Regions from separate parts of the Bacillus cereus group sp. BfR-BA-01383 genome, predicted to be linked through region 1. Evidence: predicted binding sites of a transcription regulator. Region 1 holds the regulator's gene; each other region holds the start of a gene.

Region 1 (6,039 bases):
CTTAGCTTCTAACGTATCTGCATTTTGAGAAGGAACAAATTGAACATTTAACGTCTTTGGTACATATCCTTTTTTCGTATCTTCATTTTTACTTGCACTTGATTCCTTCGTTCCACAGCCACTTAATAATCCCGCTGCTAGTACAACTGTTGTGCTCATTGCAAAAACTTTTTTCAACATTTTAATGCCTCCATTTTTTATTGTCATAAAATAACCTTCCATAAACATGAAGAAATATATCACACATTTTTACTAATAATTGTCTATTTACAGAATCTTTACACATTCTATACACTCGCATTAAAATTCTCTTCATATATTTGATATGATTAATTGGAAGATAACAATAGAAAAGGTGAATGATGTTGAATCCAAATCAAATTGTAACTTTAAACATCCTATTAACGAGTGATATACATGGTACTGTTTATCCAATTCACTACCAAGATAACTCGCAAGCAGAAATTGGTTTAGCTAAAATTTCTACTCTTATAAAAAAAGAACGTTTCCAAAATACAAACGTTCTTTTAATTGATAACGGTGATTTCATACAAGGAACACCATTTACTTATCACTACGCTACATACGAAAAAGATAAGAAAAATCCAATGTCCTTATTAGTCAACTATTTACGTTACGATGCTGCAGTTATTGGTAATCATGAATTTAATTATGGAATGGATGTACTAAATAATGCTATTTCCACTGCAAATATCCCGTACCTATCAGCAAACATTTTAGATAAAAACAGAAAAGAACCTTATTTCGGGAAACCATATAAAATAAAACATATTGAATCAAATATAAAAATTGCTATTTTAGGGGTAACAACACATTACATCCCAAATTGGGAACAACCCCATCACATTAAAGATTTACGATTTGAAGATGCATTAGAAACAACAAAAAAGTGGGTTTCTTACATCCGTGAACATGAGAAACCAGATTTACTAGTCGTATCCTATCACGGGGGATTTGAACGTGATTTACAAACTGGAGAACCTACTGAAGTTTTAACAGGTGAAAATCAAGGATATGCAATGTGTCATGAAATTGAAGGGATAGATATTTTACTAACAGGCCACCAACACCGAGAAATTGCTCAAACAACGGATAATGGTGTAACAGTTTTACAGACTGGATGTAATGGACACTCCGTTGGAAAAATAACCGTAACCTTCGAAAAAATGGAACAGACGTGTGTAAAAAAAGAAAGTTATTCAGAGTTGTTGACGGTGCAAGGAATTGAGGCAGATCCAGCTGTTCTTTCCTTAGTATCTGGTTATGAAGAGAATACACAAAAATGGCTTGATCAACCTATCGGAATCATTCATGGGGGCATGCAAATTTCAGATGTTATGCAAACTCGTTTGCAAGACCATCCTTTTATTGAGTTTATAAATACAATTCAAATGGATATAGCTAACGTTTCAATTTCTTGTACAAGTTTGTTTCATAATGCATCTCCAGGTTTTCCAAAACATGTAACAATGCGGGATATCGTTTCTAATTACATTTATCCAAATACATTAAAAGTTATTCGAGTGACTGGAGCAGATATAAAAGATGCTCTCGAACTCTCTGCTACCTATTTCATATTAAATGAAGATGGAAATATAATCGTTAACCCTGCATATATAGAACCAAAGCCTGCACACTATAATTATGATATGTGGGAAGGGATTTCGTACGTATTGAACATTTCAAAACCAATTGGTGAAAGAGTAGAATCTTTACAGTATAAAGGTACTTCTCTTCATATGGAGGAAGAATATGACGTTGTTATGAATAATTATCGCGCAAGCGGCGGAGGGAATTTCTTTATGTTTCAAAATAAGCCGGTAGTAAGAGACATACCAACAGATATGTCTGAACTTATCGCTAACTATGTATTGAAGCACAAAAAGATAGAAGCAACAGTCAATAACAACTGGAAAGTTATTAAATAACGAATTTAATAAATAAAAAAGATGGGCTTCGCCCATCTTTTAATTTAATTTTGCATTATCTTGCTTTTTTAAAGCTTTTAATTTCGTCGGTGTAACATCTGTACCTTCTTCGTTAACGACTTTAATTCCTTTAAGTTCGTTTAACATATTTTGACGAAATCCTTTTAAATATTGTTCACGTAGCGATTGACGCTCACGTTGTTCTTCTTCAGTTAAACCTTCAGCTTTTGCTTTTTTCGCTAAGAAGTTAATGCGTTCAACGAGTTCGTGATTAATCATCTCGAATCCCCCTTCTAATCAAAACTGATTATTATCATACAATAGTTACTCTTCTTTATCAAGCAATTGCTTTGTATACTCTACATATCTACGGTGTACAGTCGCCTTTGAAACATTATGACCAAATCCACGAAGCGTTGCCGCAATTTCTTCGAAAGTAAGTTCACTTTTGCGTAAGCGCACAATTTCCTCAATTGGCACCTCTTTTTTCTCTCGGCCTACGCTTAAATGACGGTTCTTTAAATTATTTTCTGGACGATAGCCCTTTTCTACTGCGCGTTGCATGCCACGTTTAATTTTCAAGTTATGAATCTTTCTTTGATACTCTTCCACAATCCCAATTATATCTAACACCATCGAATCAGAATCTGAAAGCTGTAATTCACCATTATGAGTATGTGTATACACATTTATTCCCTCTTTATGTAAACAGTGCATTAATGCAATCTTCGCATTCCCCCTACCAAGGCGCGTTTCATCTTGTATAAGTAGCACATCAATTTGTTCGTCTCGAATCGTATCCAACACTTCTAATATACCGTCACGTTCAATTGTATATCCACTAGCTTGCTCTTCAATCACCTTTATAACATTCATTTGATAGCGCTCAGCTAAATGCAATAATTCATCTTTTTGACGTAATAATGATGTTTCCTGCGCTTCTTTTGTTGTACTCACACGTGCATAAATAATTGCATTCATTTTGAACCCCTCTTTCTCACTATATTTTACCTCTAGTGTAACATAAATCCGCCTTTTGTTCGAACTTATGTTTGTAGAATGTTTTTTCACATGTTATACTTATTAATAAGAAAAATGAAAGAAAACGAGGTGTTAGAAAACATGGAAAAGTTAACGAAACGCCAGCAAGACATTCTCGACTTTATTAAGCTAAAAGTACAAGAAAAAGGATATCCACCTTCCGTACGTGAAATCGGTCAAGCAGTCGGCCTCGCTTCTAGTTCTACAGTGCACGGACATTTATCACGACTAGAAGAAAAAGGATATATTCGACGTGATCCAACGAAACCACGAGCGATTGAAATTTTAGGTGTAGACCGAATCGATACAGAAACACAATCTGTTATTCAAGTTCCAATCATCGGAAAAGTTACTGCTGGATTACCGATTACAGCGGTCGAAAGCGTAGAGGAGCACTTCCCACTTCCAGCTAGTATCGTTTCTGGATCAGATCAAGTGTTTATGTTACGTATTTCTGGAGATAGTATGATTGAGGCTGGTATCTTTGATGGTGATTTAGTCGTAGTTCGTCAACAACAGTCTGCATACAACGGTGAAATTGTAGTTGCTTTAACAGAAGATAACGAAGCAACTGTTAAACGCTTCTATAAAGAAAAAGACCATTTCCGCCTACAACCGGAAAACTCTTCATTAGAACCTATCATTCTAAAGCAAGTGTCAGTTATCGGAAAAGTAATTGGCGTATATCGTGATTTACATTAAAAATAATAAAAGAAGATAATTATCTCATTTATATAAGGTAATTATCTTCTTTTTTGTATTTTGATAGATTTCCTTGTATTCTATTTCTTATTAACGAGTTTCAATCGTCACATCTCCAGCAGCTGTTTTACCGCTAATCTTTTTACTCCCATTACCAGTTGTTATATTTTTATTTTCTTCATTAAAAATCGTTACATCTCCGGCAGCGCTTTGCCCACTAATAACTGCATCTTGCGGTTTTTCCAATAAAGTAATATCTATATCTCCAGCGGTTGAACTTGCCTCTACATCATACTTAGGATCATGATCCATAATATATACATCCCCGCTAGCCGTTTTCGCTGTTACTTTCCCTATTACCTTTTTAAAGTTCACCTCACCAGCTTTTGTAGTTCCCTCCACACTCTTAGCCGTTACATGTTTCAAATCTACTTCTCCAGCAAGTGTCTCAACACTTACACGGTCACTTTTCACATCACTTATTTCGATTTGTCCAGCGGATGAATTTACTTTTATCTCTTCATAAAAACGTTCAGGTACTAATATAGTCAATGTAGGTGTTTGAAATCCGAAATTGTAAAAGGAAAAATCAAACGAAACACCCTTTTCTCTTCCCCCTATAATTTTTAATCTGTCACCATCTTCAGCAATACGAATCTCCTGTTTCCGTATATCTCCTGTTTGCTTTACATAAAAAGAGGAATCCGGGGATTTTTGGATAATAACATCTCCAGCATTCAAATCGACTTCTACGTTTTTTAATGCTTCATTTTTAATAACCTCTTCCTTGTTTCCTTCCTCTACATTTGCTACTGCTTTTTTATATGTTTGTGAAATCCCTATTACTCCAACAATGATACAAGCGATAGCTACTAACAATATTTTTTTCATCATCTACTCCCCTTTTATCATTTTGAAGTTCCATATTACATAACGTACGCATAACCTTTTAAACCACTTCGTACTATAATAAGCTATAATACATAACAACAAACCCACTCCAACAAACGTCATACTAACGAAAAGATCTAACCATATAAAAGTGCCCATAAATACTTTTACAATAACGAAAAACGGTGTCACTACACTAGCAATACCACCGACCCAAAAGGAAAATATAAAAGCGATAATTGCAACTAACGGGCCTAACACAATAATAAAATTAAACAAACTAAGTCCAATCGCTGCCATAACAGCTCTTGTCACATTTGAAGTCGATGGATCTTTTTTCATCTCATCAAATCGATACATCGCAAGTAAGTCTTTCGCAATTGCTTTCGGAGAACCTAGCCCTTTTATTATTTCCGATTCAGTTTTTCCCTCTTCTACCCCGAATTGAAAATGCTCTTCATAATCAAATAAAATATCTGTCCTCTCTTCTTCCGATAACTTTCTAAGCTGATTCGATAATTCCTTAAGGAACTGTTCTTTATTCATCCCAATTCACCCCTTCAATAATTTCTTGTACCCCTTTCGCAAAATCACGCCATTCTGTTACTAACAAATGCAGTTGCGTCTCCCCTTGCTCAGTTAGTCGATAATATTTACGAGGTGGCCCCTCCGTAGATTCTTTTAAATACGTTTGAAAATATCCTTCTTTCGTTAAACGACGTAACAAAGGATATACTGATCCTTCCGATATTAAAAATTTATTTGAGATTTGCTGAACAAGTTCATAACCGTAACAATCCTTACGTTTTACAAGTGCCAATACACACAGTTCTAACACACCTTTTTTAAACTGAACGTTCAAGGACAATCCCCCTTTCTCATTTCAGTACTGTTCAATACACGGTACCTAATTTATCCATAATATACCACTCGGTACTGTTTATTGCAAGGTAGTATATTTTCACACTTCAATTTATCACTAAGCCCACCTCCAACATCAAACATTAAGTAAAACATACAATACAATTGTTTTTCTATATACTCATAGCTAGCACAAATTTTAAATACTTATTCAACCACCTCTTCCCGAACCGAAAAATACTTTAAAGTTTACTACGTTAAATTGAAGAAATACAATAACGCTTTAAATAATCTCCGTGATTTTTTCCGGGCATTTCGCGGGCACCTATTTTTCCCACAAATAAAAAAGCCTCGATACCGTAGTATCAAGGCTTTATCATCTCTTAGTATAGAGACATATACTGATCGCGTTCCCATTGGTGAACTTGAGTTCTAAAGATGTCCCACTCAATCTCTTTCGCTTCGATGAAGTGCTCAAGTAAATGATCTCCTAGTGCACTACATACTACTTCATTAGATTGTAATGTAACTAACGCTTGCGCTAATGTTGCTGGTAGGTCAACGATACCTGCCTCTTCGCGCTCTTCTTTTGTCA
Region 2 (6,039 bases), on a different contig from region 1:
TCACGAGCTAAACGATGAGCTTCTAAGTCATCAATTGTATCTGGTTTTACCAGAATACGAACTTCACGTCCTGCTTGAATTGCGAAAGATTTTTCTACACCTTCATAAGACTCTGAAATCTCTTCTAGCTTTTCAAGACGACGAATATAGTTCTCAAGTGTTTCACTACGAGCTCCCGGTCTTGCAGCTGATAATGCATCTGCTGCTGCAACTAAAACTGCAATGATAGAAGTTGGTTCTGTGTCACCATGGTGAGATGCAATACTGTTTATAACTACAGGATGCTCTTTATATTTCGTTGCGAGTTCAACACCAATTTCAACGTGACTACCTTCTACCTCATGATCAATCGCTTTTCCGATATCATGTAATAGACCAGCACGTCTTGCTAGTTTTTCATCCTCACCAAGCTCCGCTGCCATAAGGCCAGTTAAATATGCAACTTCCATAGAGTGTTTTAAGACGTTTTGTCCATAACTTGTACGGTATTTTAAACGACCTAAAATCTTAATTAAATCTGGATGTAATCCGTGAACACCCACTTCAAACGTTGTTTGCTCTCCGACTTCACGAATATACTCGTCCACTTCACGTCTTGATTTTTCGACCATCTCTTCAATACGCGCTGGGTGAATACGTCCGTCCTGTACTAGTTTATCAAGAGCGATACGAGCTGTTTCACGACGAATTGGATCGAATCCAGAAAGGATAACCGCTTCTGGTGTATCATCGATAATAAGGTCAATACCTGTTAACGTTTCTAACGTACGAATATTACGACCTTCACGTCCGATAATACGTCCCTTCATTTCGTCATTTGGAAGATTTACAACCGAAACGGTTGTTTCAGCAACATGATCAGCTGCACATCTTTGCATAGCAAGAGATAAAATCTCTTTTGCCTTCTTATCCGCTTCTTCTTTCGCACGAACTTCACTTTCTTTTACCATAACGGCAATTTCATGAGAAACTTCACTTTCTACTTTACCAAGAATAATTGCTTTCGCTTGTTCGCGTGTCAGATTGGAAATGCGCTCTAATTCTGTTTGTTGCTTTTGAACTAACTCTCCCACTTTGCTTTCCAACTCTTCAATCTGCTGTTGTCTCGCTACAAGAGAATCCTCTTTCTTTTCTAACTGTTGCTCGCGCTTATCGAGCGTTTCGTCTTTTCGATCAAGGTTCTCCTCTTTTTGCATTAAACGATTTTCTTGTTTTTGTAATTCGCTTCTACGGTCACGAATTTCTAATTCAGCTTCTGTACGAAGTGTATGAATTTCATCCTTTGCTTCTAAAAGCGCTTCTTTCTTAAGTGCTTCAGCATCACGATTCGCTTCGTCTAGAATACGTTTTGCTTCATTAGCTGCACCATTAATCTTCGCTTCAGCAATAGACTTTCGAACAAAAAAGCCAACAACTGCACCGACTGTTGCAAGCAAAATGGAGATGAGTATCCAAACTGTACTACTCATGATTTCACCTCCCCTTGCTATGAATGAAAAAAGACTGTCGGCATGTACATTGAATTTCAACGTACAGCAAAGACCGTCGTCCCGCTTTTTTAAGGGACTTTCTTCATTTCACAATTAAAATGTCATATTATTATTTCGGCAAGATTTAAGTCTTACTCCGAATATTACTTCTCTTCTTGAGAAGAGTGTATCGTATATAAGAAAAAATATACATTCTCATTGTATCTATCGCAATTTTCATTGTCAAGCGTTGTCTACTTTTACTTTCTTTACCTTCAGCCCTGAATCTTATATGGATTTAAAAAACAGACGGCATATTATCCTGGAAAACCTTAGTAAACCCCAATTTATTCCGTTAAAACATATAAATATTCCCCTATACACATTGCCTTTTGGATAGAATAAATATTTTATCTCTAGCGATATACAACGCTTTCATAATGCATTAAAAAATAAAAGACACGCTCCCGTGTCTTTTATTTTTTAATCTTGAAGAGTTGCATCTTCCGTGTCTTCAACACCAGAATCTTCACCAATTCCGTGATGTTCACGAACAAAGAAGGCAATTTCTTCTCTTAAATCCGTATTCTCTTTTAAGAATTGCTTCGAATTTTCACGACCTTGCCCTAAGCGTTCTTCATTATAAGAGTACCAAGCACCGCTCTTTTGAACGATATCAAGTTCAGAAGCCATATCTAAGATTTCGCCTTCTCTTGAAATACCTTCTCCGTACATAATATCAACTTCAGCAACACGGAATGGTGGTGCTACTTTATTTTTAACTACTTTTACTTTCGTTTTATTACCAACGATGTCGTTACCTTGCTTTAATTGCTCAGCACGACGTACTTCAAGACGAACAGTTGAATAGAATTTCAACGCACGACCACCTGGAGTTGTTTCTGGGTTCCCGAACATAACCCCAACTTTTTCACGAATTTGGTTAATAAAGATTGCGATTGTTTTTGATTTGTTGATTGCACCTGAAAGCTTACGAAGTGCTTGTGACATTAAACGTGCTTGTAAACCAACGTGAGAGTCACCCATGTCCCCTTCGATTTCCGCTTTTGGTACAAGTGCTGCTACAGAGTCAATTACGATAATATCAACCGCGCCACTTCGTACAAGTGCTTCTGCGATTTCTAGTCCTTGTTCCCCTGTATCAGGCTGTGATAATAGTAATTCATCTATGTTAACACCTAATTTTTGTGCATATACAGGATCCATCGCATGCTCCGCATCAATGAACGCCGCTTGTCCACCTTGACGCTGCACTTCTGCAATTGCGTGTAATGAAACTGTTGTTTTACCTGAACTTTCAGGTCCGTAAATTTCGATAATACGGCCGCGTGGGTATCCGCCTACCCCTAGTGCCACATCAAGTGCTAAAGAACCACTTGAAATCGTAGAAACTCTACGCTCCGCTTGTTCTCCTAATTTCATAATTGAACCTTTACCGAATTGCTTCTCTATTTGTTTTAACGCCATATCTAATGCCGCTTGACGATCACTCATTCAAAATTCCTCCTTAACTGAATTGCTAATCTTATTATACCTATTTTCAATTCAATTTGCCAACAAAAATCGAACATTTATTCGTTTTTTTTATTTTCCATCAAATAAAACTGAATTTAGTCATAAAAAAAGCTAGAAGAAACTTATATCTCTTCTAGCTTTTTATATAAATGATAAAATCCATATTTTGCCGATCGTTCCCTTATTTGTTGACGACTCCCACTTAAATTAAGAGGAAAGACTACAGTTCGTTCATCCTTAATCGCCAAGCCAACAAATACTGTTCCCGGCTCTTTATGTTCTGAAGCGTCTGGTCCTGCTACCCCAGTGAAACTAACTCCGATATCTGCTTTTAATAATCCTTTAACATTTTCCGCAAGATAACGAGCACATTCTTTACTAACCGCACCATCACTATGCAACACTTCTTCAGGCACATGTAAAATATGCTGTTTCACATCATTATGATAACAAATAACACCGCCTTTAAATACTGAAGACACACCAGCATGTTCTGTTACTTGATTTCCGAAGAGACCACCTGTTAAACTTTCTGCACACGCTAAAGTTAATCCTTTTTTCTTCAATAACTCTATCACCTTATGATGCAGAAATTCTTGGTCATATCCGTAGAAAAATTCTCCTACTCTTTCTAAAATCAAATCTTCCACATGCTGAATTAGCTTCTCCGCCTCATCAACATTTTGATGTTTCGCAGTTAAGCGCAATGTCACTTCTCCATCATTTGCGAGTGGGGCGATTGTCGGGTTTGTTTGCCCATCAATTAAATCTTGAACTTTCACCTCTAATTGGGACTCCCCGATACCAAAAAAGCGAAGCACTCGAGAATAAATGTTTTCTCCCGTTGTAAAGTTACGTAAAAACGGTTCTACATAACTTGCATACATCGGCTTCATCTCTTTCGGTGGTCCTGGTAATAAAATATAAACTTTTCCATTCTTATTTAAACCCATGCCAGGTGCCATACCGTGATCATTCGCAAATACTGTCGATCCATTTAAAACGAGCGCCTGCTTTTTATTATTCTCCGTAAATTCACGGCCTGTACGCTTAAAATAATCGCTTATCGATGTTAATGCCTTTTCATCATACACAAGCTCTTCACCTAAGCTAGACGCTATCGTTTCTTTCGTTAAATCATCTTTTGTCGGTCCTAATCCACCTGTGAAAATAAGCATATCAGCGCGTTCTTCAGCAACTTCAATTGCCTTCTGTAATCTCTTGTTATTATCACCAACGACAGTATGATAATACACATTAATTCCGATTGAAGCTAACTTTTCAGATAAAAACTGGGCATTTGTATTTGCAATTTGTCCAAGTAATAATTCCGTTCCAACCGCAATAATTTCAGCATTCATCCCAATTCCCCCATAAACTTCTATTTTGAGTTTACAAAAGCAGCTCTATTTTTCCAGAAATAATCCCATCCTGAAATAACAGTAAAGAATAGTGCAATCCATATAAAAATATCAGCAACCGGAATATGGATTAAATTTAAAGGTACATCGTGTAATAAATATGCTGCAATCGCGATAATTTGTGTCCAAGTCTTAATTTTCCCTAGCTGATTTGCTGCAACTACTTCTCCTGTTCCAGCAAGTACAAGACGTAAACCTGTTACTGCAAACTCACGGCTTATAATTACAATGACGATCCAAGCAGGTACGTATTGCATCTCTACTAATGTGATAAGTGCTGCCGAAACAAGTAATTTATCTGCTAACGGGTCAAGGAATTTCCCTAAGTTTGTTACAAGATTATACTTTCTTGCGTAATGTCCATCAATCCAATCTGTAGCTGAAGCAACAATAAAGATCAGCGCTCCTACTAAATGTTGAATTGGCAAATCAACATCACCAATTCTATATGAGCCCCAATTAAAGGGCGCTAACATAATTACCATAAAAATTGGGATTAAGAAGATTCTAGATATTGTAATTTTATTTGGTAAATTCACAGCTATTCCTCCATCATATCAAAAACATTTGTTCATTGAAAAAAGTCATCGAAGCGATGACTGTTATTGTGCAGGTTGATTTATCCCTAGATTTTTAATCAAGAATTTTTGATGATAATTCTCTTCTGGATTCAACGGGAATGAAACGACTTGGCCATTCAATTTAAATTCAACATTCGGTGCACTTCCTATATTAAGGTTTACCTCTTTCGCTGTTGATAAATCATATTTTTGGGTCTGGCCTTCCTCTATTGTACCACTAAAGATATCATTTCCTGCCTCATTTTTAATACCTACGTAACTTGCGCCTTTTGTTGTAATTTCTAGCTCTAACGTTTTATTATTATGAATTTCCAAAGTGGATTCCTTTCCAGTTGTCCCAACTACTTTTATCTCTTGCTGTCCAGTTGGTTGCGCTGGTTGTTCCTCTTTCTTTGGTTCTTCTTTTTTAGGTTCTTCTTTCTTTGGTTCCTCTTTTTTAGGCTCTTCCGCTTTCGCTTCTTCTTTTTTCGTATCTAGTGGAGAATTTTCCGCTTTTTTAACTTCAATTTTCTCACTTTGAGCACTCGGAACTTTCTCCTCATCTTTTCCAGTTAATGCTTGAAAAACAAACCAAACTACCACTCCAAATGCGATTACTAACAACGCAATCAACATTTTCGGCATATGATCTGCAATTGGCCATGATGAAGATTTTTGCATTGTTTCTTGTGTTTTTTGTCCAGTTGATACTTGTGGGACTTCACGTTTTTCAGATTGTGGTATCGTACTCTGATATTCTACAAGCAGTTCTTCTCCATTTAATCCAATCGCATCTGCGTATTGTTTAATGAACGCACGCGCATAAAAAGCTCCTGGCAATACATCATAATTGCCTTCTTCAATCGCTATTAAATGGCGTTTTTGAATTTTTGTAATCTCATGCAGCTGATCAATAGACAAGCCTTTCGCTTCTCTTACTTCTTTCAGCTTTTGTCCTAATTCTGTCACTACTAACACCTCAATATTTCTTTAAAAGTCAAACATAGAGAAATTATTTTGCGTACCTTGCTCAATTTCATCTACTAAATTATA
Region 3 (6,039 bases), on a different contig from region 1:
GCCGAAGTGGAAATATAGAAATAAAAAAAGAGGCTGATCATGTATGGGTAAGCAAGAGATTATGAAATTCGTAGGGAGTTTGCTTTTAGCGGGGATTCTTTTAAATACGAGCTTAGTCATTTTAAATATTTCGTGGGGAGCGATATTGATTTCAAATGTAGTCCTTATTAGTTTATACGCTGTGTCTGAGTATAGGGAGAAAACGCGATTAAAAGAAGAAGGTGTACCTGCATTAGATGAGAGGGTCATGAAAAACATGCAGCAATATTTTATGGTTTGTATGGTAGCTTTCTTTTTACCTCGTACCTTTTCGTGAATAAGTATTTAGATAGACAGCTCGTGGATGTAAATGAATCATTATATATAGTTATTTTTGGACTGTTAATTAGTATGGCATTGACGAGTGTATTAGCAACAAGGGAAAACAAATAAATATATAAAGGGGAAACGGGATGGGATTAGCGGTATTATGCGTTGCGACGGCTATATTTGCAATTTTGTGGGGGATGCAAAACTTCTCTCGTAATCCAGTGCCAAGTGTATGTATTATGATTGGTGCTGTAGGTTTATCATACTATTTATTAGTTTTAGCGCATTATCATAAAATAGCAACAAGTGTTGTTGTTGTGGCAATTATTTTATCTTGTGGACGTGCTATACAAAAGAGTTTTCTTCCATAAAAGCTGTTTATACAAAAGGTATAAATAGCTTTTTGTATTTTTTTACAAACTACTTGAAAGTTACGTTACGTCACCTTTTATAATGAAGGAGAAGAGGTGATGGAGTTGATTTCAATTCAAGAACTAACGAGGGAAACAGGGGTTACAGTAAGGACGTTACGTTATTATGATCAAATCGATTTATTAAAGCCGGGTGGGAAAACGGATGGGGGACATCGGTTATATAGCGAGAGAGATGTTATTCGTTTGCAGCAAATTTTATTTTTAAAAGAAATGGGTTTTTCATTAAAAGAGATTATGAATATGTTAATAACGGGTGAGCTCAATTTAAAAGTATCGCTTGAAAAGCAACTTAAGTTTGTACAAGAAGAACAGAAAAAATTTAATCGAATGGAACGTATTTTACAAGCGGTTGTTTATTCAGTAGATGTGGAAGGAGAACTAGATTGGAAAGTTATGTTTGAACTTATTCAGCTTTCGAAACAGTCTCCTCGAATACGTGAGATGTTCCAAAATGAAGTTTTTTCTAAGGAAGAACAAAAGTTGCTTCATAATTTGCCGAACATGAGTGAAGAAGATCCGAATGTTTTAGAGTGGGTAAATTTATTAAAGCAACTACGTAACTTTATGAAAGACGGTAAAGAAGCATCATGTGATGAGGTACAAGGTGCAACAAAGAAATTAATGCAGAAGTGTTTAGAGATGGCAAATGGTGATGAAGCATTTTTAGATAAATTGTGGGAAGTAAGAAAGTCAAAAGAGGATTCACAGAAAATGAGTATGTATCCAATTGAGGAAGAACTTCTAGTATATATGGATGAGGCTTTTCGTATATATGATGAAAGGGAGAGGGATAAATGAGTATACTCGCAGAATATCGATGGTATTTTTTAATTGGTGCAGAGATTGTATTTTGGTTATCAGCTATCGGTTTCTTTTTACTCCGTTACGGATTCCGTTTGAAAAAGGCGAGTGTTATTATGGGGATTGTGCTACTCATAAATGAAGTGTTTATTTTAACTTTAGGGGTAGTAGACTATTATCAAACAGGAAAGTTCTCTAACTTTCAGATCATTACTGTCATTATTTTATTATATGCGGTCTTCTACGGGAAAAAGGATTTGAAGAAGCTTGATATATTTGTACAAAAATTAGTTGCGAAATGGCGGAATGAAACAGCGCCTATTATTGAAGAACAGGTAGAATTAACGGGTATGGCCTATGCGAAACAGGAAATGAAAAATTTGGTATTACATCTTAGTTTGTTTGTTGTTGTTCATATTTTCTTTTTCTTCGCGTATGGGTTTATTCCAGTCGAACAGTGGGGTATTTGGTTAGAGTCAGGAATTGTTTTAAATAAAGCTGCGAGCCGTGTGAGTCAAGTGTGGGCGATTATATTTTTAGTGGATACAGTTATTTCATTTTCATATGTTGTTTTTCCGAAAAAAGGGAAAGTAGCTTTTTGTAAATTTAGTATAGGTTTCTTTTTTAGGGTATACAAATAGTTTGTGTGGGAGAGGATGACAGTAGGAAAAAGAGATAGTTGTAAAAGGATTGTCAAAGAGGCATGTGAAGTAGATATTGCTTATAGGTTAGTAGAGTACATGAATGAGGAAAGGTGTAATGGATATGAGTTGTTACATGTCCCTTTAAAATAAAATTTGTAAAGGAAGGAAGTATTTATTCCTTCCTTTTTCTATGTATATATTGTCGAAAGTTTTACCGAATATCTGTTCGTTTTTTTAGGTTTTTTATGGGCGTTCGTGGTAAAATAATAATACAGATTTTTATGAGGAGGTCGGATTTTACTTGGAACATCAATTTGAAATTGTCTCAGCGTATTCCCCGCAAGGTGATCAGCCGGTAGCTATAGAGAAGCTTGTAGAGGGAATTAATAGTGGAAAGAAAAAGCAAGTGTTGCTTGGAGCGACAGGAACGGGTAAGACATTTACGATTTCAAATGTCATTAAAGAAGTGCAGAAGCCAACACTTGTGATGGCTCATAATAAAACATTAGCAGGACAGTTATATAGTGAGTTGAAAGATTTCTTTCCTAACAATTCTGTTGAGTATTTTGTTAGTTATTACGATTATTATCAACCAGAAGCGTATGTACCGCAAACAGATACGTTTATTGAAAAAGATGCGCAGATTAATGATGAAATTGATAAATTACGCCACTCGGCAACGTCTGCTTTATTTGAACGCGATGATGTTATTATCGTTGCGAGTGTTTCTTGCATATACGGTCTAGGTTCTCCTGAAGAGTACCGCGAGTTAGTTGTTTCACTTCGAGTTGGTATGGAAAAGGACCGCAATCAATTGCTTCGTGAACTTGTTGATGTACAGTATGGACGTAATGATATTGATTTCAAGCGTGGTACATTCCGTGTGCGCGGAGATGTAGTTGAAATCTTCCCAGCATCACTTGACGAGCATTGTATTCGAATTGAATTTTTCGGTGATGAAATCGATCGTATTCGTGAAGTAAATGCGTTAACAGGTGAAGTATTAGCAGAACGTGATCATGTAGCAATCTTCCCAGCATCTCACTTCGTTACACGTGAAGAAAAAATGAAGGTCGCTATTGAAAATATCGAAAAGGAATTAGAAGAGCGTTTAAAGGAATTAAATGATAATGGTAAGTTGTTAGAAGCGCAGCGTATAGAGCAACGTACACGTTATGATTTAGAAATGATGCGCGAGATGGGCTTTTGTTCAGGGATTGAAAACTATTCCCGTCATTTAACACTTCGTCCAGCAGGTGCAACGCCGTATACGTTATTAGACTATTTTCCGAAGGATTTCTTAATTGTTATGGATGAGTCACACGTATCAGTGCCGCAAGTAAGAGCGATGTATAACGGGGACCAAGCACGTAAACAAGTGCTTGTAGATCATGGATTCCGTCTGCCATCAGCTTTAGATAATAGACCACTCATGTTTGATGAGTTTGAAGAGAAAACGAATCAAGTTATTTACGTTTCGGCAACGCCAGGACCTTATGAGTTAGAGCAGTCACCGGAAGTAATAGAACAAATTATTCGTCCAACAGGGCTTTTAGATCCACCAATTGATATACGACCAATTGAAGGGCAAATTGACGATTTATTAGGAGAAATTCAAGATCGTATTGCAAAAAATGAACGTGTATTAATTACGACTTTAACGAAAAAAATGTCAGAGGATTTAACAGATTACTTAAAAGATGTAGGAATTAAAGTAAACTATCTTCACTCTGAAATTAAAACGTTAGAACGTATTGAAATTATCCGTGATCTTCGCCTTGGTAAGTTTGATGTACTTGTCGGTATTAACTTACTACGAGAAGGATTAGATATTCCAGAAGTGTCGCTCGTTGCGATTTTAGATGCAGATAAGGAAGGGTTCTTGCGTTCAGAGCGTTCATTAATTCAAACAATTGGCCGTGCCGCACGTAATGAAAATGGCCGCGTTATTATGTACGCAGATCGCATAACGAGATCGATGGGAATAGCAATTGAAGAAACACAACGTCGTCGTAATATACAAGAAGCTTACAATGAAGAGCATGGTATTACACCGAAGACGATTCAAAAAGGAGTACGCGATGTAATTCGTGCGACAACAGCTGCTGAAGAGCCAGAAACATACGAAGCAACTCCTGCTAAGAAAATGACGAAAAAAGAGCGTGAAAAGACAATTGCGAAGATAGAAGCAGAGATGAAAGAAGCAGCAAAAGCGTTAGACTTCGAGCGTGCAGCTGAATTAAGAGATTTACTATTAGAATTAAAAGCGGAAGGGTGAAAAGAGTGAGCATGAGCAAGGATTTTATTGTTGTAAAAGGTGCTAGAGCACATAATTTAAAAAATATTGATGTAACCATTCCGAGAAATCAGCTTGTTGTTGTAACGGGATTGTCTGGTTCAGGGAAATCATCATTAGCATTTGATACGATTTATGCAGAAGGGCAGCGCAGATATGTAGAATCGTTATCTGCGTATGCACGCCAGTTTTTAGGGCAAATGGATAAACCTGATGTGGATACGATTGAAGGGTTGTCACCAGCGATTTCGATTGATCAAAAAACGACGAGTCGTAACCCGCGTTCAACGGTTGGAACAGTAACGGAGATTTATGATTATTTACGTTTATTATTTGCGCGAATTGGTACGCCAATTTGTCCAAATCATGGGATTGAAATTACATCACAAACAGTAGAACAGATGGTAGACCGTGTGCTTGAATACCCTGAACGTACGAAATTGCAAGTACTAGCGCCTATTGTGTCAGGGCGTAAAGGTGCGCATGTGAAAGTGTTAGAAGACATTAAGAAACAAGGTTATGTCCGTGTACGTATTGATGGTGAAATGCTGGATGTATCTGAAGAGATTACGCTAGATAAAAATAAGAAGCATTCCATTGAAGTCGTGATTGACCGTATTGTTGTAAAAGAAGGAATTGCGAGCCGTCTTGCTGATTCACTTGAAAGTGCATTAAAGCTTGGCGGGGGACGAGTGTTAATCGATGTTATGGGAGAAGAGGAACTTCTATTTAGTGAACATCATGCTTGTCCGCATTGTGGCTTTTCGATTGGAGAATTAGAGCCACGCATGTTCTCGTTCAACAGTCCATTCGGGGCATGCCCTTCTTGTGATGGACTTGGCTCCAAGTTAGAGGTGGATTTAGAACTTGTTATTCCAAATTGGGATTTATCATTAAATGAACATGCGATTGCTCCTTGGGAACCGACAAGTTCGCAATATTACCCACAACTTTTACAATCTGTATGTAATCACTACGGCGTTGATATGGATATGCCTGTGAAAGATATACCGAAAGATTTATTTGATAAAGTATTGTACGGAAGCGGTGAAGAGAAAGTTTATTTCCGCTATGTAAATGAATTTGGTCAAGTAAAGGAAAATGAGATTTTATTTGAAGGTGTTATTCCGAATATAGAGCGTCGTTATCGTGAGACGAGTTCTGATTATGTTCGTGAGCAAATGGAGAAATATATGGCGGAGCAAGCTTGTCCGAAGTGTAAAGGCGGACGCTTAAAACCTGAGAGTTTAGCTGTTTTCGTTGGTGAGAAAACAATTGCTGACGTAACGAAATATTCTGTTCAAGAGGTACAGGAATTTTTCTCAAATGTTGAGTTAACAGAGAAACAACAAAAAATTGCTCATTTAATTTTAAGAGAAATTCAGGAGCGCGTTGGGTTCTTAGTGAATGTTGGTTTAGATTATTTAACGTTAAGTCGTGCTGCAGGAACTTTATCAGGGGGTGAGGCGCAGCGTATTCGTTTAGCGACACAAATTGGTTCGCGTCTTACGGGTGTACTTTATATCCTTGATGAGCCTTCAATCGGTTTACACCA
Region 4 (6,039 bases), on a different contig from region 1:
TCAGAGCTTCCTGTTGTGAGTTTGTTATCCATTAAACGAACAACATCAGCATCTCCTAGCACGAGTCCTTTCATTTTAAATTTCTTTAAAATTTCCTTTTCGATTTCAGCTTCAGATGCGTCACCTTTCATCTCCACGATTGGGTTATGGATATGGAAGTACAGTACACCAGCCGGTGATGCTGTCCCGCCTTTTTTCATCCACGTCTGTGCATTTGAAGTAACAACATCTAAATACGTTAACATTTGAAGTGCTAAGCCGTAATACACTTCCGTTAAGTCTAACGCTTTTGAACTTGATTTATAATCAATAATACGCAGGAACGTACCACTCTCATCTTCTGCCTTATCAACACGGTCAATACGGCCGACAACTTCCATCTTCACACCATTTGGCAACGTAAATTCCATTGGCGGAAGCGATCCTGTACCGCCCATACCGAACGGCACTTCTAAATCAACTGGTACGAATCCGCTTGACTTCGCATGTTCACGAAGAATGATCGACGTACGGAAAATGATTTGTTGTAGTTTTTGTTTTAAATAGAAATGACGGTTTGAACTTAATAAAATTTGCCTTTGTAATAACGGTGCGATTTCTTCTATTACTAAAACAGAAAGATGCTCACACTCTTTTATTGATAAATCCGCCCAAGTGCGGTTTTCACGTAATAACTTGTCCGCAATTTTCTTTAGTGCAGCATGGAATAACTCACCGATATCTGGCGCATCAAGTTTGAAAATATCACGCTCTCTAAGCGATAAACCGTGCTGCGCAAAATGAGCGTACGCACAACGGTTAAATAGTTCCATACGAGAGACGCTTCCCTTAATTGTATCTCCGTATAAATCTCTACTTACAGCTGTACTTAGTTTCTGCGCACGATTTCGGTAGAATAAACTTGATAGCACGCGGCTACTTTTTTGTTTCCATTCATCTGAAGTCACATAGAAATTATATACGTCCCACCAAAAGTCTAAATTCCCTTCAAATCCGTATCGCTTCCACGTTTGTAATTGCTGCATAACGTAAGATAACGTCACTTCTGGCGTTGCTACGTATGAGATTTGTTCTGAACGTGATAAGTCGTTTACGTCATTCGTAATGAACGAGTCTTTTACATCAGGGAACATTCTTTTTATTTTCTTAATAAAGCTAGACGCAAGTAACGTCTTTCCTTCTTCATCTGCAAGCGGGCATGAAATATATAATTTCTCAGTCGCTCTCGTTACCATTTGATACATAACGAACTGTTCTTCTAATAAAGTTTGTCTCGTCGTTGGCGCTAATTCAATTCCTGCCGCGCCAAGAACTTCTCTTTCCTCATCAGAAAGCATTCCTTCATCCATCGGTGCTGCTGGAATGACGCCTTCATTTACGCCGATAATAAATGTTGCTTTCACGTTTGATAAGCGAGAGTGATCAATATTCGCAACTAATACTTGGTCTAATGACGGCGGAATGTTAGCGAATTGAAGCGCCTCAAGCCCTGTCGACATAACGTCTGTAAACATAGAAAGTGACATTTTCTCTTCACCAAGCATCTCTACAAACGTATCAAGAAGGCTCATTACCTCTTCCCACACTTGCTCATGGTCTGTCGCAAATAAGAAATCTCCACTTTCTTCTGCACGAATACGTAATTCTTCTAGTTTTTTCGGAACGTCAAGCTCCTCTAAAAATAAATATACTGCTTCGCACATTTGCATAACAGTTCCCGCACGCTTCAGTCTTTTTTGCATGCGAATAACAGGCGTTCTTACAACGTCACGTAGTCGATTTATTTTCTCTTCCACTTCACGTTCACTGTCTGTTATCATTCCGTTTGTATCGTCAAGTGAACGATAGCGGCGATACATCCATGGATCCTCAGAAGTCCACCTCTTCCCTTGTACACCGTACGCTAAACAGTAATTCTCAAACTCATCCATCTCTTCGCGCATCGCTTCTTTTCTTACGTCTAGCGGATATAAAAGCTCTGTTTTCACGCAGCGGAACACCGTGTCGTAGCGCCAGTTCCCACTAATAATTTCTAAAGCAGAACGAATGCATTCTACTAATGGATGATGTGACATTGGGCGTTTTTCATCGATGAAATGCGGAATATTATAATCCGTAAATAACGTTCGCATCACATCGTAATAACTTTCTCCGTTACGAAGAAGGACTGCAATATCTCGGTAACGATACTGTTCATCCCCGACAAGTTTACGAATTTCACGAGCAACACCTTCTACTTCAGCTCGTAAATTCGCGGCTGTACTAATCGTTACACTTGCTTCACCGTGAAACTTTTCATTCGGACGCGCTTCATAATGAGCTTCTAAATGAGCTAATGCCGGAGAATGAAAACGCGGCTGTTCCATAAGTGGAATTGTTTTTTCAATTTCTATTTTCTCTTCACGCGCTACTTGTTTTATCTTTTCATACGTTAACGTCGTTTCATAAAATAGATCTAGTTCATTTACTGGCTGTGCTAACGTTTTTTCATCTATCGTTAACGCAATTGTGACTCTCGCTCCGCAAATCATAAGCTGCCTTAAAATTTCAAGCTCTTGCGGGGAGAATGAATGAAATCCATCTATATAAATTTCAGCACCTTTTACATATTCAGACTGCGGAAGCTTTTCCACTAGTAATTGTAAATAGTCTTCTGAATCTAAATATTTGCCGATTAAAGCACGTTCAAAATCATCATATAATAACTGTAAATCATACACTTTATTTGCTAGCAATTTTTGCTCTGCACTACTACTATGTGCATCTAATTGTTGCCACATTTCATATACGTTTGATGGCGTCACATTGTAACGTTTAAACTCTGCAATCATACTACCTAGATGTTCAAAGAAACCATTTTGCTCCGCTGCTTTTTGAAACACTGATAGTCCGTCTTTACGAGACTCTACAATTTTACGAAGTAACATATGTACGCCCGCTTCATCAATATGAAGACGACTCGCTCCGCCAACTTCTTGCAACACCTTCCACGCTAATCGTGAAAAACTAAAAACTTGTGCCCGAATAGAACCTCTTACATCCTCGCTCCCAATTAACGCCTGCTGCGTTTGGAATGTCATCTGTTCTGGCACAAGATATAATATTGTTTTCCCTTTCGGGCGCTGTTTCAACTCTTCTTGCACTTCGCGTAAACAAAGTGTACTTTTTCCACTTCCCGCTCTACCAATCACAAATCGAAGTGACATGTAACCCCACCTTTCACTTACATAACGAACGTTAGTTTGCTACTATAATTGTATTATAGGACACGAAAAAAGACAAACTGAGTTGTTTGTCTTTTCTATACTTCTACTTCATTATATCAACCTTTTGAAAAATTCGTTTGCACCTCTCGAATCGGCCAATATCGTAAATCAACTTTACCGACAACTGTATCAGCTTTTACAAAACCAAAGTGCCTACTATCCCAGCTGCCAAGGCGGTTATCACCTATTACAAAGATATATCCAGGTGGCACCGACTTTTCTTTCGTTAACTCTTCTAGTTTAAAGTCACCTGTTAATTGTCTTCCGTTTATCTCTTTCTTATACGCCTCTAAATAAGGTTCATCTACGAATTGTCCATTTATATAAAGCTTATCATGCTTATATTCAATATGATCCCCAGGTAAACCGATAATCCGTTTTACATAGTCCTCTTTTTTATTCGCATGAAACACAACAACATCGAACCTGTTCAAGTCCCCTACTTGATAACTCACCTTATTTACAACAAGCATATTGCCATCTTGTAATGTAGGCATCATTGATTTCCCCTCTACAACATACGTTGAAAAGAAAAACGTTCGAAAAAATACAGCTAATAGTACACCAATTAAGATTGTTCGTATCCACTCTATGCCTTCTTTTTTCAAAGTTTTCTTCATCCGCTTCTCCCCTTATCCTTTAATAATGAAGCCTGCACTTATAAAGAAGACTATTTTTAATGTAGTTCTAACTTTACTTCGATTTTTTTACCGACATACCATAAAACAAAAATACCAATCGCTACAATTACTGATTTCACCGGATTATGAATAAATGACATTAAATCATGGCCGATATACGTTAAAATAAAAATCATCACAAGCTTGCCAAATGCTAATGCTAATCCAAACTGTTTTACGCTAATACGAGATAAACCAGCTACAACGTTTATAAGCGCAGATGGTGTGAATGGAAAACAAAATATGACAAAAATTGGTGCGAATCCCTTTCTTTCAATCCATCCCATTGCCTTTCGCACTCTCTCATGTTTATTTACAAAAGAAAAGAAACGACTTCGTCCAAAGCTGCGAATGATGAAAAATACGAGTAACGCACCTATTACTGATCCAAGCCACGAATAAATAAATCCATACCAAAAGCCAAATGCAACAGCATTCGCCAACACAAACACAATAAGTGGCAACGCTGGAATGAGCGCCTCTATCATCGGTAAACCAATACCAAGAAGTGGTCCGAACGCCTTATAACTTTCAACAATATGATCCATATTTTCTGGTGAAAAATACTCTTTGATTGACTGAAAATCCATTCTACACTTTACCCCTTTACTCTAATTACTACCTCTACTTTATCATTGCTTAAATAAAAGAGGAAATGGTAGATACGACATATGGAGACGTAATTATTAAATTTCCATATCTTTCATTAGAATCCCTTCATTATTTAGCTATGATAATCTATCAATATTTGACAAGATGTTACATATTAATAACACTCTATCCAATAGATTTCCCTTTATACTCCCGAAAACTAGTGAATTACCAAAAATATTTAAATGAGATAAAAAAGCTGTCCTAAAATGTCGCTTAAAGCAACATTTTAGAGACAGCTTTTCTTATATTACACGTCTCCTTCCTTAACAAAATACACTTTCTCATAAGCTGGTCTTAAGGTTAATTCCTCTTTTTTATCAATCTCTTTAAAACAAGGATTTCCTTGTTTTTTCCTACGATCTTCATACTCTGTTCGTAATTTCGCTGTACGGTTTTGCTGATTTTCAAAACTAGTTTTTGATATTTCTAATTTCACAGCAAAGCCATTTATAAATCTAATAATAAGATTTCCATCTTTTAATTCTTTATTACTTTCAATATAAAAATGAGATAACCACGCGCACTCTTTTCTAGAGTACGAATAGGTAGGGAAAAAATAAAGTTGATCTGTCGGACTAATCGCAATCGGCGCTTTATGTGTAATATGGGTTAACTCTTTCGTTCCTTCTTTTCTACCTAAGAAGCTAGAACCATGTTTGCGGCAACTTCTTTCTATAATATCTAAAGGCTTTTGAAATACGAAGAAAGAATCATCCATTTCAACAACTCGCGTAACAGTTTTCTTTTCACTTAGAATAACAGGAAGTAAGGCCATCGTATTTTTATTTACAACATAATTTTCGACATAGCGTTCCACTTTACTTTCCATATTCCTCTATCTCCTTTATCTTTTTATTTATATTAGCAGCTGCATATATAATTTTAGCACTTACAAAAAGGAAATACTTTACCGATTCCGCTTTTTTACAATCTTTTATCATTTATCAAGTATCCTTAAAATTACAAAAGATTAATATACAAATAATCACATTAAAACCTATGCAAAAAACATTTATATTAGCTACAAATAATTATAATCACTTCCCCTTTTCACAGCATTACATCAATCAACTTTGCTATAATTAAAATACAAATCCAATATATGGAGGTTCCTTATGGAAGAAAAAGAGATTCAACCAACCATTCAAATGAAAGATAGCAGCATTGTGATCGTAAAAGTAAAAAACTCAGCTAGTATTATATTCGGTTTATTTTTCATTTTATTACTATTCGTCAAGCCTTTTCGTAATTCGAAATGTCCAGAATGTAAGAAACGTGAGAAGAAAAAAGCGGAAAAAGAACAATAAAAGGCCTTCCTTTGTGGAATGCCTTTCACTCTTCTTCATCCCCAAAAAAGCCGCATACTTTTTCTTCTTCATATTCATATTTTCTTCCGAGGTTTTCTGTATCTCTTTCGATTTGTAATAAGATTATATATC

What was found. The regulator LexA, encoded in region 1, represses DNA repair genes until DNA is damaged. The targets are predictions, from matches to a motif close to CGAACATATGTTCG.
Positions count from the first base shown of each region.
Region 2: the regulator LexA is predicted to act here: its motif matches at 3,055-3,068, upstream of recA (recombinase RecA).
Region 3: the regulator LexA is predicted to act here: its motif matches at 2,404-2,417, upstream of uvrB (excinuclease ABC subunit B).
Region 4: the regulator LexA is predicted to act here: its motif matches at 3,232-3,245, upstream of addB (helicase-exonuclease AddAB subunit AddB).

Region 1 covers NZ_JAKUFP010000002.1:313,058-319,096, forward strand. Annotated here, with positions in the region: gene MR065_RS03800 (phosphate/phosphite/phosphonate ABC transporter substrate-binding protein) at 1-180, opposite strand, end outside; gene MR065_RS03805 (bifunctional metallophosphatase/5'-nucleotidase) at 366-1,949, shown strand; gene MR065_RS03810 (DUF896 domain-containing protein) at 1,989-2,228, opposite strand; gene MR065_RS03815 (YneB family resolvase-like protein) at 2,274-2,930, opposite strand; gene lexA (transcriptional repressor LexA) at 3,072-3,692, shown strand; gene MR065_RS03825 (DUF4097 family beta strand repeat-containing protein) at 3,783-4,586, opposite strand; gene MR065_RS03830 (DUF1700 domain-containing protein) at 4,587-5,129, opposite strand; gene MR065_RS03835 (PadR family transcriptional regulator) at 5,122-5,445, opposite strand; gene glnA (type I glutamate--ammonia ligase) at 5,828-6,039, opposite strand, start outside.
Region 2 covers NZ_JAKUFP010000009.1:13,926-19,964, forward strand. Annotated here, with positions in the region: gene rny (ribonuclease Y) at 1-1,469, opposite strand, end outside; gene recA (recombinase RecA) at 1,953-2,984, opposite strand; gene cinA (competence/damage-inducible protein CinA) at 3,128-4,366, opposite strand; gene pgsA (CDP-diacylglycerol--glycerol-3-phosphate 3-phosphatidyltransferase) at 4,387-4,965, opposite strand; gene MR065_RS11205 (helix-turn-helix domain-containing protein) at 5,029-5,955, opposite strand; gene MR065_RS11210 (DUF3388 domain-containing protein) at 5,977-6,039, opposite strand, start outside.
Region 3 covers NZ_JAKUFP010000010.1:42,384-48,422, forward strand. Annotated here, with positions in the region: gene MR065_RS12120 (hypothetical protein) at 1-37, shown strand, start outside; partial or broken gene MR065_RS12125 (ATPase) at 44-432, shown strand; gene MR065_RS12130 (hypothetical protein) at 453-680, shown strand; gene MR065_RS12135 (MerR family transcriptional regulator) at 780-1,541, shown strand; gene MR065_RS12140 (hypothetical protein) at 1,538-2,185, shown strand; gene uvrB (excinuclease ABC subunit B) at 2,490-4,466, shown strand; gene uvrA (excinuclease ABC subunit UvrA) at 4,478-6,039, shown strand, end outside.
Region 4 covers NZ_JAKUFP010000003.1:85,466-91,504, reverse strand. Annotated here, with positions in the region: gene addB (helicase-exonuclease AddAB subunit AddB) at 1-3,206, opposite strand, end outside; gene lepB (signal peptidase I) at 3,323-3,886, opposite strand; gene MR065_RS04330 (TVP38/TMEM64 family protein) at 3,943-4,536, opposite strand; gene MR065_RS04325 (competence protein ComK) at 4,848-5,429, opposite strand; gene MR065_RS04320 (hypothetical protein) at 5,716-5,907, shown strand; gene MR065_RS04315 (hypothetical protein) at 5,933-6,039, opposite strand, start outside.